Regions from separate parts of the Xenorhabdus sp. SGI 60 genome, predicted to be linked through region 1. Evidence: predicted binding sites of a transcription regulator. Region 1 holds the regulator's gene; each other region holds the start of a gene.

Region 1 (6,482 bases):
GCACCAGTTCGCAGCTCAATAGCATCTTTTTCCCTGTTATTTAGCAGAAAAGTTGTTAAGATAATTATCAAAATAGTAACACGATAATAAGCTTAAATTTGCCCTGCCCATGGTTAGTGTCTAAGCCATGGTTTGCGGAGCCAAAAACCCGATATTAAAAAGGAGCATGCAATGTCTTTTGAATTACCCGCATTACCTTATGCCAAAGATGCCCTGGAACCACACATTTCTGCAGAAACTCTGGAATATCACTACGGCAAACATCACAACGCTTATGTTGTAAACCTGAATAATCTGATTAAAGATACTGAATTTGCCGGAAAATCGCTGGAAGAAATTATCAAAACTTCTGAAGCTGGCATTTTCAATAACGCAGCACAAGTTTGGAACCATACTTTCTACTGGCATAGCCTGTCACCAAATGGTGGGGGCGAACCCACCGGAAAAGTTGCAAATGCTATCAACAATGCTTTCGGTTCTTTTGCTGAGTTCAAACAGCAGTTCACCGACGCAGCCCTGAAAAACTTTGGTTCAGGCTGGACTTGGTTAGTCAAGAAAGTTGATGGCACTCTGGCTATTGTTAACACTTCAAATGCAGCAACCCCACTGACTGGCGAAGATAAGCCAGTACTGACTGTTGACGTTTGGGAGCACGCATATTACATCGATTACCGCAATGCACGCCCTCAATATTTGGAGCACTTCTGGGCTCTGGTAAACTGGAAATTTGTTGAAGAAAACCTGGCTTAATAAGATTCATTCTTATACTAACCTGAAATAATAAGGGCAGGTTTTCCTTCATTCGCGGAATTCCGCATGCCGGAGAACCCGCCCTTAATGTAAGTGAGACTACAAATTCTTCTTTTAGATCTTGATCAGATCAGACAGAGGCTTGCCAGAAAAACAATCATGATTAATGCACTACAGGCAGCCAACAATCCCAGCTTCAGATCTGTATCCATAGAACATCCTCAATGTGAAAATTAAGACACCTCAACATCCTAAATTTTAAGCAGTTATTTTCCATATATCGAAAAACCCTACCGCGATATTTAATCCATACTCTTTATAGCATCGATTATTGCTTTCACTTTTGAGCTAGATCAGACAAAATTCAAGGTTTACCGCTAAATTATTGCCAACCATCACCCTGTATATAAATATATTGGCAAACGATTAACAAATAGCTATACCCGACAAGAAAGATAAAGGGTATATAAATTAGACCAGAAGGTCAGGAGTCCTTTTTTCATGGCAACGATTAAAGATGTGGCTAAACGCGCTGGTGTTTCGACCACAACCGTATCCCATGTTATCAATAAAACCCGTTTCGTCGCCGAAGATACCAAGGCCGCAGTCTGGGCCGCTATTAAAGAATTGAACTATTCTCCCAGTGCCGTTGCCCGCAGCTTGAAAGTTAACCACACCAAATCCATTGGATTGCTGGCAACATCAAGTGAAGCACCATACTTTGCTGAGATCATAGAGTCGGTTGAAAATAGCTGCTATAGCAAAGGTTATACACTGATTTTATGTAATTCTCATAACAACCTTGATAAACAGAAAGCTTATCTCGCAATGCTGGCGCAAAAACGGGTAGATGGTTTGCTGGTAATGTGTTCAGAATACCCTGAGCAACTTTTGAGTATGCTGGAAGGCTATCGTAATATTCCTATGGTGGTCATGGATTGGGGAGAATCCAGAGGCGATTTTACCGATGCAATTATTGATAATGCCTTTCATGGTGGTTACCTGGCTGGCCGTTATCTCATTGAACGTGGTCATCGTGATATTGCATCTATTCCTGGGTCATTGGCAAGAAATACGGGGGGGGGCCGCCATCAAGGTTTCCTCAAAGCACTAAAAGAAGCCAATATCGCTATTCGGGATGAGTGGATTGTACAAGGTGATTTTGAACCTGAGTCCGGTTATCAAGCTATGTACAAGATCCTGAATCAAAAACATCGCCCAACCGCTGTTTTTTGTGGTGGAGATGTCATGGCTATGGGAGCAATTTGTGCAGCCGATGAGTTGGGATTGCGCGTTCCACAAGACATTTCAATCATCGGTTATGATAATATTCGTAATGCCCGCTATTTTACGCCAGCATTGACAACCATCCACCAACCCAAAGAGCGTTTAGGGCAAATGGCCTTTTCAATGCTACTGGACAGGATCGTCAATAAACGTGAGGATGCTCAAACTATCGAAGTCCACCCACGCCTTGTTGAACGGCGCTCAGTTGCAGATGGACCTTTTATCGATTATCGCCGCTGACAGTTAATTTTCTTGCAGCCATTCGGCATTAAGCGTTTCGCTATCCCCCAGATAATCAAGTAACCAGCTTAATGCCGGTGAATGGCTTTTTTGCGACCATGTCAGGCAGCATGGGCTGTCAGGCAATGGTTGTTCAAGTTCAAGTGTAATCAGCTTGCCTTTACGGATCAGCGGTTGCGCTCGGTGTTTGGGCACCATGCCTACACACAATCCATCCATCAAGCAGCTTAATCCAACATCCCAATCGGGAACAATCAACCTCCGCTGATTATCCAAAGCCCATGTATCACGTTTAGGTAAGCTGCGCGCGGTGTCTTCAAGACATAAACTGGGATAAGGCCGCATTTGATCATCATTCAATTTTTCCGATATTACTGCCAGTTCGTGTTCAGGACTGGCTACACACAGCCAAGGCATAAACCCCATATCCCTGAAGCTATATCGCTCGCCCACGGGGGAAGCACGTGTCGCGCCAATGGCGACATCCACTCGTTCATCCACCAAAGCATCCCATACGCCATTGAAAACTTCTGGATAGATAAGTAACTCAATATCTGGAAAATGGCGATAAAAATCCAAAATTAGCCGAAGCGTTCGTTCTGGTTTTACTACCTGATCAACCGCAATACTAAATTGCCCCCGCCAACCGTTGGCAACCTGTTGGCACTGGTGCCTAGTGTGATTCATTTTTTTGATAACAGAACGCGCTTCTTTGACAAAAATTGCCCCCGCTTCCGTTAAATCGACATCACGATGACGACGTTCAAACAGAGGTACTGCCAGCCATTCTTCAAGCTGTTTTACCGTATAGCTGACAGCAGAAGGCACACGATGGAGTTCTGATGCAGCCGCGCTGAAACTTCCTGTTCTGGCAACAGCATCAACGACTTCCAGAGAGTATTCAGACCACATATATCTTCCTTTCAATTTTTTTCACAGCATGGTGCAAATATTACCGTTTCACAAGTAAAAATCATGCTATATAAAATAAGCCAAATATTTCCTTACTCACTCCACTACAAAACCTAATTATTAACACAATGACAACAAATAAAAACTCCCTTCCATTTATGTCTTATCTCGCAGGCTTAAGCATGCTAGGCTATTTGGCCATTGATATGTATCTGCCCGCTTTTGATACAATGAAAGCAGAATTAGGTACATCAACTAACGCCATCAGTGCGAGCCTTAGCATTTTTCTTGCCGGATTTGCTTTTGCCCAACTTTTATGGGGTCAATTGTCTGACCGTTTGGGCAGAAAACCTGTTCTTATTATCGGCCTATTCCTGTTTTCCATTAGTTGTTTAGGTATGCTTTGGATAACAGACCCGATCCAGTTATTGGTATTGAGATTTATGCAAGCGGTTGGTGTTTGTTCTGCTGCGGTGACCTGGCAGGCTTTAGTCGTCGATAGATATGATGCAGAGCGTACCAAACGTGTTTTTGCCATGATCATGCCTTTGGTTGCTCTTTCCCCTGCTCTTGCTCCTTTGTTGGGCGCATGGTTATTAACGCATAATGGTTGGAGAATCATTTTCCTTGTTTTAATGATCGTAGCGATCTTGCTGTTAATACCAACATTTTTTCTGACCAATAAACGCACCAATATCGAAACCCATGCCGATAAAAAGGTAGTTTCTTTCTTTACGTTATTCACTTCCCCAGTTTTTAACGGAAATGTACTGATCTATGCATCTTGCAGTGCAGGTTTTTTTGCCTGGCTAACGGGTTCACCAACAATTTTGAAAGATATGGGTTATGATCCTACCGATATTGGCTTAAGTTATATTCCCCAAACTCTGGCATTTATGATTGGCGGGTATGGTTGCCGTATCTTACTGGAAAAAGTAAAAAGTGAAACGGTATTCCCATTTCTGTTGGTGGGCTATGCTGTAAGCATGATCATTATTTGTTTGATTTCCATATTAAGTGAACCTTCATTTATAGCCATTCTTATTCCTTTTTGTGTAATGGCGGCAATGAATGGTGCATCCTATCCAATTGCAGTAGCAAATGCTCTGTCTGTTTATCCACAGGATAGTGGTAAAGCGGCTGCATTACAAAATGCCCTGCAATTGGGCCTCTGTTTTGTTGCCAGTATGATCGTTTCTCTATTTATGGAATACCCTCTTTTATCGACGACAACAATCATGGCACTTACGGTTGTCCCCATGGCTATCGGTTATTGGCTGCAAAAACAAGGTGTTGAAAAAAGTCACCAAGCATAAATACAATAATTTTCCAAAAAAATAATAGTTAAGAACATTATTATCTAAAGGTTACGCCATTATGTGACCTTTAGATGATTGTTTAAATACCATTTCACTCATATACTCATACGGATTCATTATTCTAAAAACTCGGAATTTGAGGTCTTTCAGAGCATTGACGCTCTATTTAATTTCAGGATGAATAGGCAATATGTGCTTTTCAATGCAATTTCTATATTATTTTCAAACAAACCTTCGAGGTTTTATATAATAAAAATCAGCTACAAAGTGACACCTCAAAATTCCATCACACAAATGTTGGAGAGTATATGAGTTCGTCTTTCGTTGAAGGTAAAAAAATAATCACTGATCCTTGGCATAGGATCGCCCATGAATTGCTTCAGGAAACTGATATTGATATCAATGGCAAGCGCCCTTTCGACATACGTATTAAAAATCCTGACTTCTATAAGCGCGTATTGAAAGAAGGCTCCTTGGGTCTGGGTGAGAGTTATATGGATGGCTGGTGGGAATGTGATCGCCTTGATATTTTCTTTTACAAAGTATTACGGGCAGGTTTAGAACATCGTATTCCTAAAAATGTCAAAGATATCTTCAAGATAATTATCTCTCGTATATTTAATTTACAATCTCCCAAGCGTGCCTGGATTGTAGGTGAGGAACATTATAATTTAGGCAATGACCTGTTTACTCGGATGCTTGATCCTCACATGCAATATTCTTGCGGTTATTGGAAAGATGCCAACACACTGGAAGAAGCACAATCCCATAAGCTGCGCCTGATTTGCGAAAAACTACAACTGTCTCCGGGTATGACTTTATTGGATATCGGTTGTGGATGGGGAGGTTTGGCCGCCTATGCGGCAGAAAACTACGGAGTATCTGTCACAGGAGTAACAATTTCAGCCGAGCAACAGAAGTATGCACAGGAACGTTGCAAGGATCTAAATGTAAAAATTATCCTTGAAGATTACCGAAACCTTAATCTTCAATTTGATCGCGTTGTATCTGTCGGCATGTTTGAGCACGTAGGCCCTAAAAATTATGACAATTATTTCAATATAGTGAAAAAGAACTTAACACCTGATGGTCTGTTCCTTCTCCATACTATCGGTTCCAATATTGATAAATTAGGTTCCGATGCATGGATCAGCAAATATATTTTTCCCAACGGCTGCTTACCGTCGATTGCCAAAATTGCCAAAGCAACTACCGGAAAGTTTGTCATGGAAGATTGGCACAATTTTGGGACCGATTATGACCGGACATTGATGGCATGGTATGAGCGATTTATCGCCAGTTGGCATGAAATAGAGCGTAACTATAGCCCACGCTTCAAACGGATGTTCAGTTATTACCTGAACGCCTGTGCAGGTGCATTTCGTGCAAGAGATATACAGTTATGGCAGATAGTATTCAGCTCGCGAGGCATCGAAAAAGGATTAAGAGTACCTAGATAACTCCTCATAATGAAATTTCTAAAGCTACAGAAATGGTATTTCTGTAGCTTTCGTGTTTTATCGAATCTAGAAATATTTTTTATTATTCTTCAGTCTGTAACAATAATTTTTCTTGTTCTTTCTGAGCCATAACACGTTCAACGGTATCTACAATCGCTTGGGTTTGTGGATCAATTTCAATATTAACCTTTTCACCGAGACGTTTTTTGCCCAAAGTTGTACGCTCCAATGTTTCTGGAATTAAATGAACACAGAAGCGATTATTGACTACATCTCCAATTGTTAGGCTAATTCCGTCAATACCGACAAATCCTTTATGCAGAATATATTTCATTAACTGTTTATCGTGAATTCGAAACCATATTTCATGGTTATTTTCAGAAGTGAAGATCTTGGCAATTTCTGCTGTTGTAATAACATGACCGGACATCAAATGCCCACCAATTTCATCACCAAATTTAGCCGCCCTTTCCAGATTAACTAAATCACCTACCCTAAGTTCGCCAAGGTTGGT
Region 2 (6,482 bases), 280 kb from region 1:
ATATCGTTTTGGGCTATGTTAAAGTTTTTACGTACCAAATACATCGCCATATAGCCAATAAAAACCACCAAATACGACTGCATAAAAGGTTTGAACCACATTTTACGGCGTACTTCCACTGGAAGATCCAATGTTGGCTTACGAATTTGTTCTAGAATCTTAAGCATTTGAAATCCTTAGATAACAACGAGAAAAAGAGCCTTTTTGAGACAGGTGAAAATAAAAAAGGCAAATCGCAAGAAAGTGGAAATTTTCTCAGATATAGTTTTCCGAGATATAGTTTTCGTAGATATAGTTATTATCTGGTCAGTTTAGAAAACTAGAGGCAGGTTGGCTTGAGCCATGGTCTTAGTTTAACTAAGAATATTTCCTAGTTTTGCCTTGTTCGAGCATAAAGCGTGAAAGAAATCACACTCTTTGCTCAGTGCAGGAGTGAAATAAGTGCATATTTTTTGGAATGATTTTTAACGGATGTATGGTTTAGGCCAGTAAAAACTGCAAAAGATCATCATGTTAGTGGCAAGCCACGAATAAAAAAGCCCTGAAATCAGGGCATTAATTAGAAAATCATGATGATTTCGTGAGACTTGGGGAAGCTTTAAATCATTCCCATTCAATCGTCGCTGGTGGTTTACCGCTAATGTCATAAACTACACGCGAAATACCATCAACTTCATTAATAATTCTGTTCGAGACACGACCCAAGAAGTCATATGGCAGATGCGCCCAATGCGCGGTCATAAAATCAATGGTTTCTACCGCACGCAGGGACACAACCCAGTCGTATTTACGACCGTCACCCATAACACCAACAGAACGAACCGGCAGGAACACGGTAAATGCCTGGCTGACTTTATTGTATAGATCCGCTTTATGCAGCTCTTCAATAAAGATCGCATCCGCGCGACGCAGCAAGTCACAATATTCTTTCTTCACTTCGCCCAATACGCGAACACCAAGGCCCGGTCCTGGGAATGGATGGCGATACAGCATGTCATATGGCAGGCCCAATTCCAGACCGATACGACGTACTTCGTCTTTGAACAACTCTTTCAACGGTTCAACCAGACCCAGTTTCATATCTTCTGGTAAGCCACCGACATTGTGGTGAGATTTAATAACATGGGCGTTGCCAGTTGCAGATGCTGCTGACTCGATAACATCTGGATAAATCGTGCCCTGTGCCAGCCACTTAACCTGGGTTTGTTTCGATGCTTCTTCATCAAACACATCAATAAATACGTGACCGATGGTTTTGCGTTTAGCTTCTGGCTCATCAATGCCTGCCAGTGCAGACAGGAAGCGGTCTTCCGCTTTAACATGCACGATGTTCAGGTCAAATTTACCGGCAAACATCGCCATCACTTGATCCGCTTCGTTCAAACGCAGCAAGCCATTATCGACGAAAACGCAAGTCAAACGCTTACCAATCGCACGGTTTAACAGCAGTGCAGTCACAGAAGAATCCACGCCGCCAGACAGTGCCAGGATAACATGGTCACCCCCAATCTGCGCACGCAAACGTTCTACGATATCGTCGATGATAGATGCAGGAGTCCACAATGCTTCACATTGACAAATATCCTGCACGAAGCGTTTCAGGATATTCAAACCCTGGTGAGTATGAGTCACTTCTGGGTGGAACTGTACGCCGTAAAAACGTTTCGCTTCGTTGGCCATGATGGCAAACGGACAAGTATCCGTACTGGCAATGGTTGTGAAATCAGCAGGGATCGCTGTCACTTTATCACCATGACTCATCCATACATCCAGCAGCGGTTTGCCTGTTTCGCTCAGGGCATCTTGAATATCGCGGAATAGTTCACAATCATTCTTGATTTCAACCTGCGCATAACCAAATTCACGTTCATCAGAGTTGGAAACCTGACCACCCAATTGCGTGGACATGGTTTGCATACCATAACAGATACCCAATACAGGTATACCTGCATTGAAAACATACTCAGGCGCACGTGGGCTATTGTGCTCAGTCGTACTTTCTGGTCCACCAGAAAGGATAATACCATTCGGATTAAATTCACGGATTTGTTTTTCAGTGACATTCCATGTCCAAAGTTCACAATAAACACCAATTTCACGAATGCGGCGAGCAATAAGCTGGGTATATTGCGAGCCAAAATCAAGGATCAGAATGCGATGCTGATGGATATTAGTCGTCATTTGAGGTGAATTCCCAAAACAAGTGGCAATTAAAAAATAAAAAAAGTCAGTGACCCAATGGTGGGCCACTCTCAATAAATTACAGACCTGAACGATAGTTTGGTGATTCTTTGGTGATCGTCACATCATGAACGTGGCTTTCCTGAATACCTGCACCACTGATACGAACGAATTCGGCTTTAGTTCTCAGTTCATCAATGGTTGCACAACCCGTCAGCCCCATACAAGAACGCAAACCGCCCATTTGCTGGTGAACGATGGTTTTCAGCAGGCCCTTGTAAGCCACACGACCTTCAATGCCTTCAGGAACCAGTTTGTCGGCAGCGTTATCAGTCTGAAAGTAACGATCAGAAGAACCTTTGGACATCGCGCCCAAAGAACCCATACCGCGGTAAGATTTGAATGAACGGCCTTGGTAAAGTTCAATTTCACCCGGAGATTCTTCAGTTCCTGCCAACATAGAGCCAACCATGACACAGGATGCACCCGCTGCAATCGCCTTGGCAATATCACCAGAGAAACGGATACCACCGTCGGCAATAACAGGAATGCCAGTATCTTCCAGTGCTTCAACCGCATCTGCAATCGCCGTGATTTGAGGAACACCCACACCGGTTACGATACGGGTTGTACAAATAGAACCCGGACCAATACCCACTTTAACTGCGTTTACACCCGCTTCTACCAGAGCCTTGGCACCTTCCCCCGTCGCTACGTTACCACCAATGATTTGCAAATCAGGATACTTAGCGCGAGTTTCACGAATACGCTGCAACACACCTTCAGAATGACCATGAGAGGAGTCAATAAGCAGGACATCGACCCCCGCAGCAACTAATGCATCAACCCGTTCTTCGTTGCCAGAACCTGCACCCACGGCAGCGCCAACACGCAAACGACCTTGTTCATCTTTACAGGCGTTTGGCTTACGTTCTGCTTTCTGGAAATCTTTCACCGTAATCAAGCCAAGCAGGTGGAAGTTATCATCAACAACCAGTGCTTTTTCAACGCGTTTTTCGTGCATTTTCTGCAAAACAACTTCGCGGGCTTCGCCTTCTTTTACCGTCACCAAACGTTCTTTAGGCGTCATCACCGCGGTCACAGGCTGCTCCAAATCAGTCACAAAGCGCACATCACGACCAGTAATGATACCCACCAGTTCGTTTTGTTCTGTTACCACCGGGTAACCCGCAAAACCATTACGTTTAGCCAGTTCATGGACTTCGCGCAGGGTCGTTTGTGGCGTGACAGTGACAGGATCAGTGACTACGCCGCTTTCATGTTTCTTCACGCGGCTGACTTCTTCAGCCTGGCGTTCGATTGACATATTTTTATGAATGAAGCCGATGCCCCCTTCTTGTGCCAGTGCGATTGCCAGTGAAGATTCCGTCACAGTATCCATAGCGGCAGAAAGCATAGGTATGTTCAGGCGAATAGTGGAAGTTAATTGAGTGGACAAATCTGCTGTGTTAGGCAAGACTGTTGAGTGGGCAGGAACCAACAATACATCGTCAAAAGTTAATGCTTCTTTTTTAATTCGTAACATGGGCAATATCTCACCAGGCTATGGAGCAATAAGAGGGATAAAATATTGCCGCGGCATTATACAGGCCGAAATCGGTTGCCTCCAGCATTTTTTGAAAAAAATTCTTGATTAGTAATATGATGGGATTAATATCAGTCAATTAAGTCATTGTTTTAAAATTTGATCTAGCTCACATGTCACTACCAATCAATACCGGAATTTTTTCCGTTAGCCGTTTAAACCAAACTGTCCGTCAGTTACTTGAGCTGGAAATGGGCAGAATTTGGTTATCCGCCGAAATATCCAATTTTTCTCAGCCATCGTCAGGGCATTGGTACTTCACGTTAAAAGATGAACGGGCACAAATTCGGGCTGCCATGTTTCGCAGTCACAATTTGAGGGCAACGTTTCGTCCACAAAATGGTCAGCAAGTATTGGTTCGGGCACAAATCACCTTGTATGAACCCAGGGGTGACTATCAACTGATTGTAGAAAGTATCCAGCCTGCCGGAGAGGGTTTGCTTCAACAACAGTTTGAAATGTTAAAACAAAAGCTTTCCACCGAAGGCTTGTTCGATCAAATTCATAAAAAATCACTGCCCTCTCCTGCCAAACGACTCGGTGTCATCACTTCCACCAGTGGCGCAGCACTGCATGATATTCTCCATATCCTGAAACGCCGTGATCCTTCCTTGCCAATTGTCATTTACCCTACCGCTGTTCAGGGAGCCGAAGCGCCATTACAGATTATTCGAGCAATCGAACTGGCAAATGTGCGACAAGAGTGTGATGTTTTGATTGTCGGTCGTGGCGGAGGATCGCTGGAAGATTTATGGTGCTTCAATGATGAACAAGTAGCACGGGCAATATTTCAAAGCCATATTCCCATTGTCAGCGCAGTCGGCCATGAAACCGATGTCACCATTGCTGATTTTGTCGCTGACTTACGTGCACCAACGCCTTCCGCGGCAGCAGAATTGGTTAGCCGCAATCAGATAGAGTTATTACGACAAATACAATCCCTGCAACAACGTCTGGAAATGGCAATGGATTATTTCTTTGCCCAAAAACAGCAGAAATTGGATATATTACAGCACCGCCTCCAGCAACAGCGTCCTGATCTGCAATTAGCCCGCCAGCAGAATCATTTGGCTGAGTTACGACAAAAGTTGATTGATAGTTTTTTACGTTGCCTAAAACAGCGATCAGTTTCATATGAGAAGCTGAATCAGCGATTGCTGCAAATCCATCCTGAGCGGGAGATTCAGCGTTATAACCAATCTATCCAGCAGCTTGATTTTCGTTTGAGACAGGCCATTGAACGGCAATTAGGGCGTTATCGGGAAAAATTTGCCGTTTCTTGTTCACGTATGGAAGCAGTCAGTCCGCTGGCAACATTGAGCCGCGGTTACAGTATTAGCGAAGTATCTGATGGAAAATTATTAAAGCAAGTCAAACAAGTAAAAGCAGGCGATATGCTGAAAACGCGGTTGCAAGATGGCTGGGTTGAGAGTCAGGCAACGCAGGTTACAAAAGTCAATAAGAGAAAGAAATTAAAATAGATTTAATAAAATAGCGGTGGATCTTCACCGCTATCGTTATATGGCTATTTAGGCTCTGTTCTTTATTAAAAAATTAAAAACGAATTTCTGCGCCCATGACGTAAGTTCGGCCACGGGAAGTTTGAGTTTTCGCATCTTGTTCTCCTAAAAACGCCGATGAATTCATACGGTTCAATGCATCAGAATAATTTCGATTAGTTAAATTTTGAACGGAAAATTTAACTAAAATATTTTTATTAATTTGATAATCGGTATATAAATCAATAATAGTCGGTATTTTATCATCATTTTTCATGTGTGCTAGCATAACACCGTCCTCATTCAATTCCATTGAAGATTCCTGACGATAAGATTTCCCTGTATATTTTGCAATAGCGCCAATACGCATTTTTTCATCAAACAAACGCACTCCCATATCCAGAGTAGCATAGCGCTCCGGCAATTGAGATGCAGGACTTGAACCAAAAATGACTGATGAAATTGAAGTTGGCTGCTCAGTTTTTTGCTGACTATATGCTAATGAGCTGTAAAATATGCCAGCATCATAATTCATCGAAAGCTCATAACCACGCATAGTTACTGGAGTCAGGCTATTACTATGAATATAAAAATTAAAGTTAGGGTTGATACCAGCCCAATCTTCATTTGTCAACGTCCCATCATTTTTACAAACTCTACCTCCCGCACAAAGTAAATAAGATTCATTGAGGATGTAATCTTTGATTTTAGTATGAAACATTGTAGCCTTGAGGCGGAATGAATCCCCTTCCACAATTAAATTCGGACGATAGCTATTAAATCCAATTTGATAAGTATCCGCTTTTTCTCCTTTCAGGAATGGATTAATAGAACCACCGCTTTCATTAGTATAAAAAATTTCCTGAATATTCGGTGCTCGCATTGAGTGAATATAGCTTACAAATGGCTCAAATTCAGGAATAATTTCTGCCGATAATAAAATACTTGGATTAAATCCACGCTCTTTTAGATTTAACAGTGCCTTCCCTTGTGGGAAACAATTTACACGTTGGTCGCAGGCTGGTTTGAATCCTTTAATACTATAATCCAAATAATTTAACCCCAGATTAGCGGTATAAATGCCACGTTCAATTTTTAATCTACTGTAAATACTGGTAATATCTTGTTTACCACTTGGAGCAAAGGTATTGTATTCTTGTATCTCTCCATCTGTTTTTTCATCCTCCGAACTTGTA
Region 3 (6,482 bases), 320 kb from region 1:
GGAAATTTGATGAAATCTTTAAAGTTATGATAACGGCCACCTGCAATCACTGAGTCATCATTGGATAATCCCAGCTTGCTCCGCAGTAGTTCCACCATTTCATCAGACATATCACGCTGATAAACAAACCGTACAGGCTCCGCCGTCAGTCTCTGTTTCAGCGTGGAAGACATCAGTTCCAGCAGGCTGGATTCCATCTCGGTTGCCATATCATATTCAGAATCACGGGTCATTTTCATCGAATAGACGTTTAAGGTATCGTAATCGAAGAATCCTTTGAAAATTTCATCCAGCGTGTAACGCAGAATATTATCGAGTAATATCATTGATTTGCGTTTTTTGGGCATCTCTGGAGGCAAGTTGACGAAACGCGGGACTTTATCTGATGGAATTTCCAACAAAGCATATTGTGTTTCTTGCCCTTGGATAATTTCAACAGCCAAATAGGTGTAATCATCCTTGAGAAATTCAACCAAATTAGTTTCTGGGTTGATGACGATTGGCGTGATATGTGGCCGCAAATGCTGGCGAAAATATTGCCGCATCCAGATCTGTTGATTCGGTGATATCTGCCGTTCATTGATCAAGAAAATCTGGTTACGTGCCATTTCCAGCAGTAAATCGTTATAGAGAGCATCGAACTCTTGATCGATTTTGGCAACCTTAGTCTGAATCTTTTTCAACAATTGGCGGGCAGCGGTGGCTGAACCTCGCTCTTCACTGATAAGAATACGCCGCTTTACATCAGCAAAGCGTACTTTATAAAACTCATCTAAGTTGTTGGAGTAGATCCCTAAAAACCTCATTCTTTCAATCAGCGGGTTACTTTTGTCAGCTGCTTCCTGAAGTACACGTTCGTTGAAAGAGAGCCAACTGAGTTCTTTCTCGTTATAAAGACGATCGTGGGACATTACTACTCCTTTCAACTCCATTGGGTTTTCCACTTAGTTTAATGGTTGGCGTTTAATGAGTCGATGTTGTTGATTTGGGTTTCACGGGTTTTCTTGGCGAAATAGTGATGCTGGAAAGTACACATCCTGATAGCGGTATGATAAGAGCCGTTTACAAAAAACTCATCGATTAATTCACCTTCAGTATGGAATCCCAATTTATTGTAGATATGAATTGCTTTCGTGTTCTCTTTATCAACAATCAAATACAGTTTGTAAAGATTTAAGACAGCAAAAGCGTATTCCATCGCAAGTTTGACGGCTACCGCTGCGTAACCTTGTCCTTGATAAGCCGGAGCGATGATAATCTGAAATTCCGCACGACGGTGGACATAATCAATCTCGACCAGCTCCACCAAACCGACTTTGGAATTCAGGCTTTCGATAATAAAACGGCGCTCACGTTGGTCATGTATATGCTTATCATAGAGGTCGCATAATTCAACAAAGGCTTCATAAGGCTCTTCAAACCAGTAGCGCATAACACTGGCGTTATTATCGAGTTGATGAACAAAAGGAAGATCTTCTCGTTCAAGAGGACGTAAATTTACCGATGGATTTTCCGAACCACTGGACATTGGATACCTCAGTGTTTTGTAGTGAAATCTGTAGGGTATAAATATATTTGATATTGAATAAATAATTATTGCCAGATAAATCAATCCAAAATAGCAACTTACAGCAAAGTCTTACTGGAATATAGCACTTAAAAAATTTTATAACAAAATCCGTTAACACAGAGCCGTAAGTTGAAGTCAGCGAGTTAAACTATTCTGATGCATAACCTTGTGGAGGCAGAATCTTGCCATCCATAATGGCGTTATTGCCTTCCATAACCAAACGTTGCTCTAAAAACCAGCCGATGACCAAAGGATAAATATGGTGTTCCTGAGTTTGTACACGCCCGATGACTTCTGCTTCTTTATCTCCCGCAAAAATCGGTACTTTAGCTTGTAAAATAATAGGGCCGCCATCCAATTTTTCAGTAACAAAATGGACGGACGTACCATGTTCTTTATCACCATTTTCAATGGCCTTCCGATGGGTATGCAGACCGGGATATTTAGGCAAGAGGGAAGGGTGAATATTGAGCAGGCACCCATAATAGTGCTGGACAAATTCGGGCGATAAGATTTTCATATAACCGGCTAAGACCACTAAATCGGGAGCGTATTGATCAATAGCGCTGAGTAGGGCGATATCATAACTTGTACGATCCGCATAAGTTTTCGGGTTGATAAAGTGGGCAGGGATATCTGCTTGTTCAGCACGTTGCAGGCCATAGGCATCGGCATTATTACTGAAAACCGCAGCAATATATCCATTAATTCGGTTTTGCTGGCAGGCGTCAATGATGGATTGAAGATTGCTGCCATTGCCGGAGACTAAAACGACAATTTTTTTCATAACGGGTTTTCACTGAAGAAATTCATTGATTAATATGCGCTTCATTTTTTCAAGCTACAGCTTTATTGGCTGTAACTTGAAATCAATCAGACAAAATATTTATTTTGTAATAACGACAGGTTGTTCATCGGCATTAATTTCAGCAATTGTTCCAATTTGCCATGCATTTTCGCCAGAGGCAGTCAGATACGAAATCGCTTGTTCTGCCTGAGACTGAGGAAGTGCGATTATCATACCGACTCCGCAGTTAAATGTGCGATACATTTCATGCTCGCTGACATTACCGGCTTGCTGTAACCAGGTAAAAATCGCCGGCCATTGCCAACTGTCCGCTTTGATTCTGGCCTGCCTATTTTCTGGCAGAACACGTGGAATATTTTCCCAGAAGCCGCCTCCAGTCAGATGTGCAATCGCATGAACATCTACTTTTTCAATCAGCTCCAGAATGGATTTGACGTAAATTTGGGTTGGGGCAAGTAAGTGATCGGCGAGTGGTTTCCCTTCAAGTTCGGTAGCCTCTGGATCCGCTTGACTTACCTCGAGAATTTTACGGATCAAAGAATAACCATTGGAGTGCGGTCCGCTGGATGCAAGAGCAATCAGAGCATCACCGGTTTGAACCTGACTGCCGTCAATAATTGCCGATTTTTCAACAACACCAACGCAAAAACCCGCGACATCATAATCTTCACCGTGATACATGCCGGGCATTTCTGCCGTTTCACCACCGACCAATGCACAGCCAGCTTGTTTGCAGCCTTCTGCTATGCCCGTGATGACACTGGCGGCTGTGTCGACATCCAGTTTGCCGGTAGCATAATAATCAAGGAAGAAAAGAGGTTCGGCGCCTTGTACAACCAGATCATTGACACACATAGCGACCAAATCAATTCCGATCGTGTCATGGCGCTTCAAGTCCATGGCCAGACGCAGTTTAGTCCCCACGCCATCTGTACCGGAAACTAACACCGGTTCGCGATATTTCTGTGGCAGGGCACATAATGCACCGAAACCACCTAATCCTCCCATCACTTCGGGGCGACGGGTCTGTTTTACGACACCTTTGATACGATTGACTAAGACATTACCGGCATCAATATCGACACCAGCATCTTTATAGCTAAGAGAGGTTTTGTTGGTCACTGCGTAGCTCCCAGGCGGTTGCATTTTTATAAATAAAACAGAACGGCGATAATTCTAACAGCCTGAGCAAACGTTTGCGATAGCTTTATATCGGTTTCCTGTTAGATCGGGATCGAAGAAAATAATTCGTTAGTGATAAAAATTAATAGATTGGTAGTGGTTTGATGCTGAAAAGGAGTTATAATCCCGCGATTTTTTATCTGCCGGCTATTAGGAGAAACCCATGAAAATCGTTGAGGTTAAACACCCGCTAGTTAAACATAAACTTGGCCTGATGCGAGATCATGATATAAGCACCAAACGCTTCCGTGAACTGGCTTCAGAGGTGGGGAGTCTTCTGACATATGAAGCAACTGCTGATTTGGAAGTCGAGAAAGTGACCATTGACGGATGGTGTGGTCCGGTAGAGATAGATCAGATTAAAGGGAAAAAAATTACGGTAGTCCCTATCCTGCGTGCGGGCTTGGGTATGATGGATGGTGTACTGGAAAATATCCCTAGTGCACGAATCAGTGTTGTTGGTGTATATCGTGATGAAGAAACCCTTGAGCCAGTGCCTTATTTTCAGAAATTAGTCTCCGATATTAATGAACGCATGGCATTAGTGGTTGATCCGATGTTGGCAACCGGTGGCTCCATGATCGCTACCATTGATTTGTTGAAAAAAGCGGGATGCCCTGCCATTAAGGTATTAGTTTTGGTTGCTGCACCGGAAGGGATCGCAGCACTGGAGAAGGCTCACCCTGATGTTGAACTGTATACCGCTTCGATTGATAACTATCTCAATGAAGATGGATACATCGTCCCGGGTTTAGGGGATGCGGGTGATAAAATATTTGGCACCAAATAACATTGATAGCCGGCTAATAAGTCGGCTTTTTTTGGTTTCTAGTAAGGTGATATAAGAGGATATCAATAATGACCATTCGGACTATACCAATCCAACTTCAAGATGCGTGTTATATTTCCCCGCATAGCGGGAAAATATAAGGCCTCGCGTTGTCTTACGGATTGCAACTTGAAGTTTATCGAGTATATTCTTAGAGGCCATTTTTATTACTCCATTATTTTCAATTTTTCATAGTCATTTAAAATAAAATCTAACTTCCCTTCTAATCGTTCAAATTTTTTATAAGTAGCAACAATGGCATTTACAAATTATATCTGTCGCTAACTTCCATTGAAAATAACTTAGGATGGATAAGTTAAACTTTTTGGCATTACAGCATATTTTTACTTTTAGTTTTTACTATTGGTAATATTGACTATTGCTGGTCGTAATTTGCCCATTTTATGGAGGAGTGTGCTTTGATGATAATCTCCTGTTTTCACCGAAGCATTCGTTTCATTTATAGAGACTTTTTGTGGTAGACTTAGCGCTGTTCGTTATCCATTCTGTTTGAGGTGCTTCTGAATACACCGTCGCAGCTTTCACTACCATTATATTTGCCCGATGATGAAACTTTTGCCAGTTTCTTTGCAGGTGAGAATACTTCCTTATTAGCTGCAATAAAATTGGCCATTAGTCAGTCACACGGTAGTTATATCTATTTCTGGTCCCGCGATGGCGGGGGTAAGAGCCATTTGCTTCACGCAGCCTGTGCCGAATTGTCCCAACAGGGAGAAGCTGTAGGGTATGTACCATTGGATAAACGCGCCTATTTTGTCCCTGAAGTCCTTGATGGTATGGAACATTTATCATTAGTGTGCATCGATAATATTGAGTGTATTGCTGGTGATCAGGAATGGGAGATGGCGATTTTCAATCTTTACAACCGCATTGTAGAAATTGGCCGGACTTGTCTTTTGATCACAGGTGATCGTCCTCCTCGGCAAATTAACCTGACACTACCGGATTTGGCATCTCGTCTCGATTGGGGGCAAATTTATAAATTACAACCTCTGTCAGATGATGAGAAAATCCAGGCATTGCAATTACGGGCCAAATTACGGGGTTTTGAATTGCCGGAAGATGTAGGGCGTTTTGTGTTGAAACGACTCGATAGGGAAATGCAAACGTTGTTCAGGACGTTAGATGAACTTGACCGTGCTTCCATTGTGGCGCAACGTAAACTAACGATCCCGTTTGTAAAAGATATCCTTGAGCTTTGAGTAAATAAAGCAGTAAGGGAATGAGATCAAAATAAAAAAGTGATAGGAATTATGTTCTCTATCACTTTTTTATTGAAAAATATTTACCATAGAATTTCTTTAACTTGTTCAGGGGGACGCCCCAAACGAGCGTTATCACCGACAACAACAATCGGGCGTTCAATCAGTTTAGGGTTTTCAGCCATCGCCTGAAGCAATACTTCTTGGGATAAGGTAGTATCGTCAAGGTTTAATGTTTGGTAGAGATCTTCCTTAGTACGCATCAATTGGCGGGCATCGTTGAAACCCAATTGTTTTAATAGTACGGCAAGTTGTCCTGCTGTAGGGGGGGTATCAAGATAGTGAATGATTTCCGGCGTAATACCGAGTTCTTCAATCAGCTTAAGAGTTTCACGGCTCTTTGAGCAACGGGGATTGTGGTAAAAAGTGACTTTTCGTGCGTCAACATGTTGCATATAAAACCCTTCATTTTTTATATTGTTCATAACCTTGTTGTAGTTGGCGTAATTGATCAATACGGGCATCATATCGTTTTTGTTCATAACTGCCCAATTTTGCCAATGCACTGGCTTTGCTTAGTTGTTCTATCGCGGAGCTAAAATTACCTTGCAATGCTATAATTTCCGCGTAGGCGGCGAGTTCATCATTGTATTTCCCTTGCTCTCCGGCAGTCTTTCTTAACAGTATCCAGCCAGTAAGGTCGTCAGGGTAATTAAAGGTATAACGAAACAGAAGTTGTGATGCCAGAAAATACTTTTTATCCATCAAATAGGCATTGGCGAGGTTAATTTGCAATACCCGATGATTTTTCTGTTTCCTGAGTGCATCCTGCAAGCGGTTGATGGCATTAGTATACTGTTTTTGCCCGAT

The links. The regulator PurR, encoded in region 1, represses purine synthesis genes. The targets are predictions, from matches to a motif close to CANGCAAACGTTTGCNTG.
Region 2: guaB (IMP dehydrogenase) is a predicted target of PurR. The motif match lies at 3,792-3,809, and genes of this name have one in related genera.
Region 3: purM (phosphoribosylformylglycinamidine cyclo-ligase) is a predicted target of PurR. The motif match lies at 3,564-3,581, and genes of this name have one in related genera.

The regions. Positions count from the first base shown of each region.
Region 1 covers NZ_CP196860.1:1,900,394-1,906,875, reverse strand. The annotation lists gene sodB (superoxide dismutase [Fe]) at 172-750, shown strand; gene purR (HTH-type transcriptional repressor PurR) at 1,252-2,277, shown strand; gene punR (DNA-binding transcriptional activator PunR) at 2,281-3,189, opposite strand; gene punC (purine nucleoside transporter PunC) at 3,318-4,505, shown strand; gene cfa (cyclopropane fatty acyl phospholipid synthase) at 4,817-5,968, shown strand; gene ACSJJG_RS09110 (riboflavin synthase subunit alpha) at 6,051-6,482, opposite strand, start outside.
Region 2 covers NZ_CP196860.1:1,619,161-1,625,642, reverse strand. The annotation lists gene uhpT (hexose-6-phosphate:phosphate antiporter) at 1-167, opposite strand, end outside; gene guaA (glutamine-hydrolyzing GMP synthase) at 604-2,181, opposite strand; gene guaB (IMP dehydrogenase) at 2,261-3,727, opposite strand; gene xseA (exodeoxyribonuclease VII large subunit) at 3,901-5,268, shown strand; gene ACSJJG_RS07805 (TonB-dependent receptor domain-containing protein) at 5,342-6,482, opposite strand, start outside.
Region 3 covers NZ_CP196860.1:1,582,330-1,588,811, forward strand. The annotation lists gene ppk1 (polyphosphate kinase 1) at 1-911, opposite strand, end outside; gene speG (spermidine N1-acetyltransferase) at 950-1,528, opposite strand; gene purN (phosphoribosylglycinamide formyltransferase) at 1,719-2,357, opposite strand; gene purM (phosphoribosylformylglycinamidine cyclo-ligase) at 2,457-3,500, opposite strand; gene upp (uracil phosphoribosyltransferase) at 3,724-4,350, shown strand; gene hda (DnaA inactivator Hda) at 4,905-5,612, shown strand; gene arsC (arsenate reductase (glutaredoxin)) at 5,696-6,067, opposite strand; gene bepA (beta-barrel assembly-enhancing protease) at 6,078-6,482, opposite strand, start outside.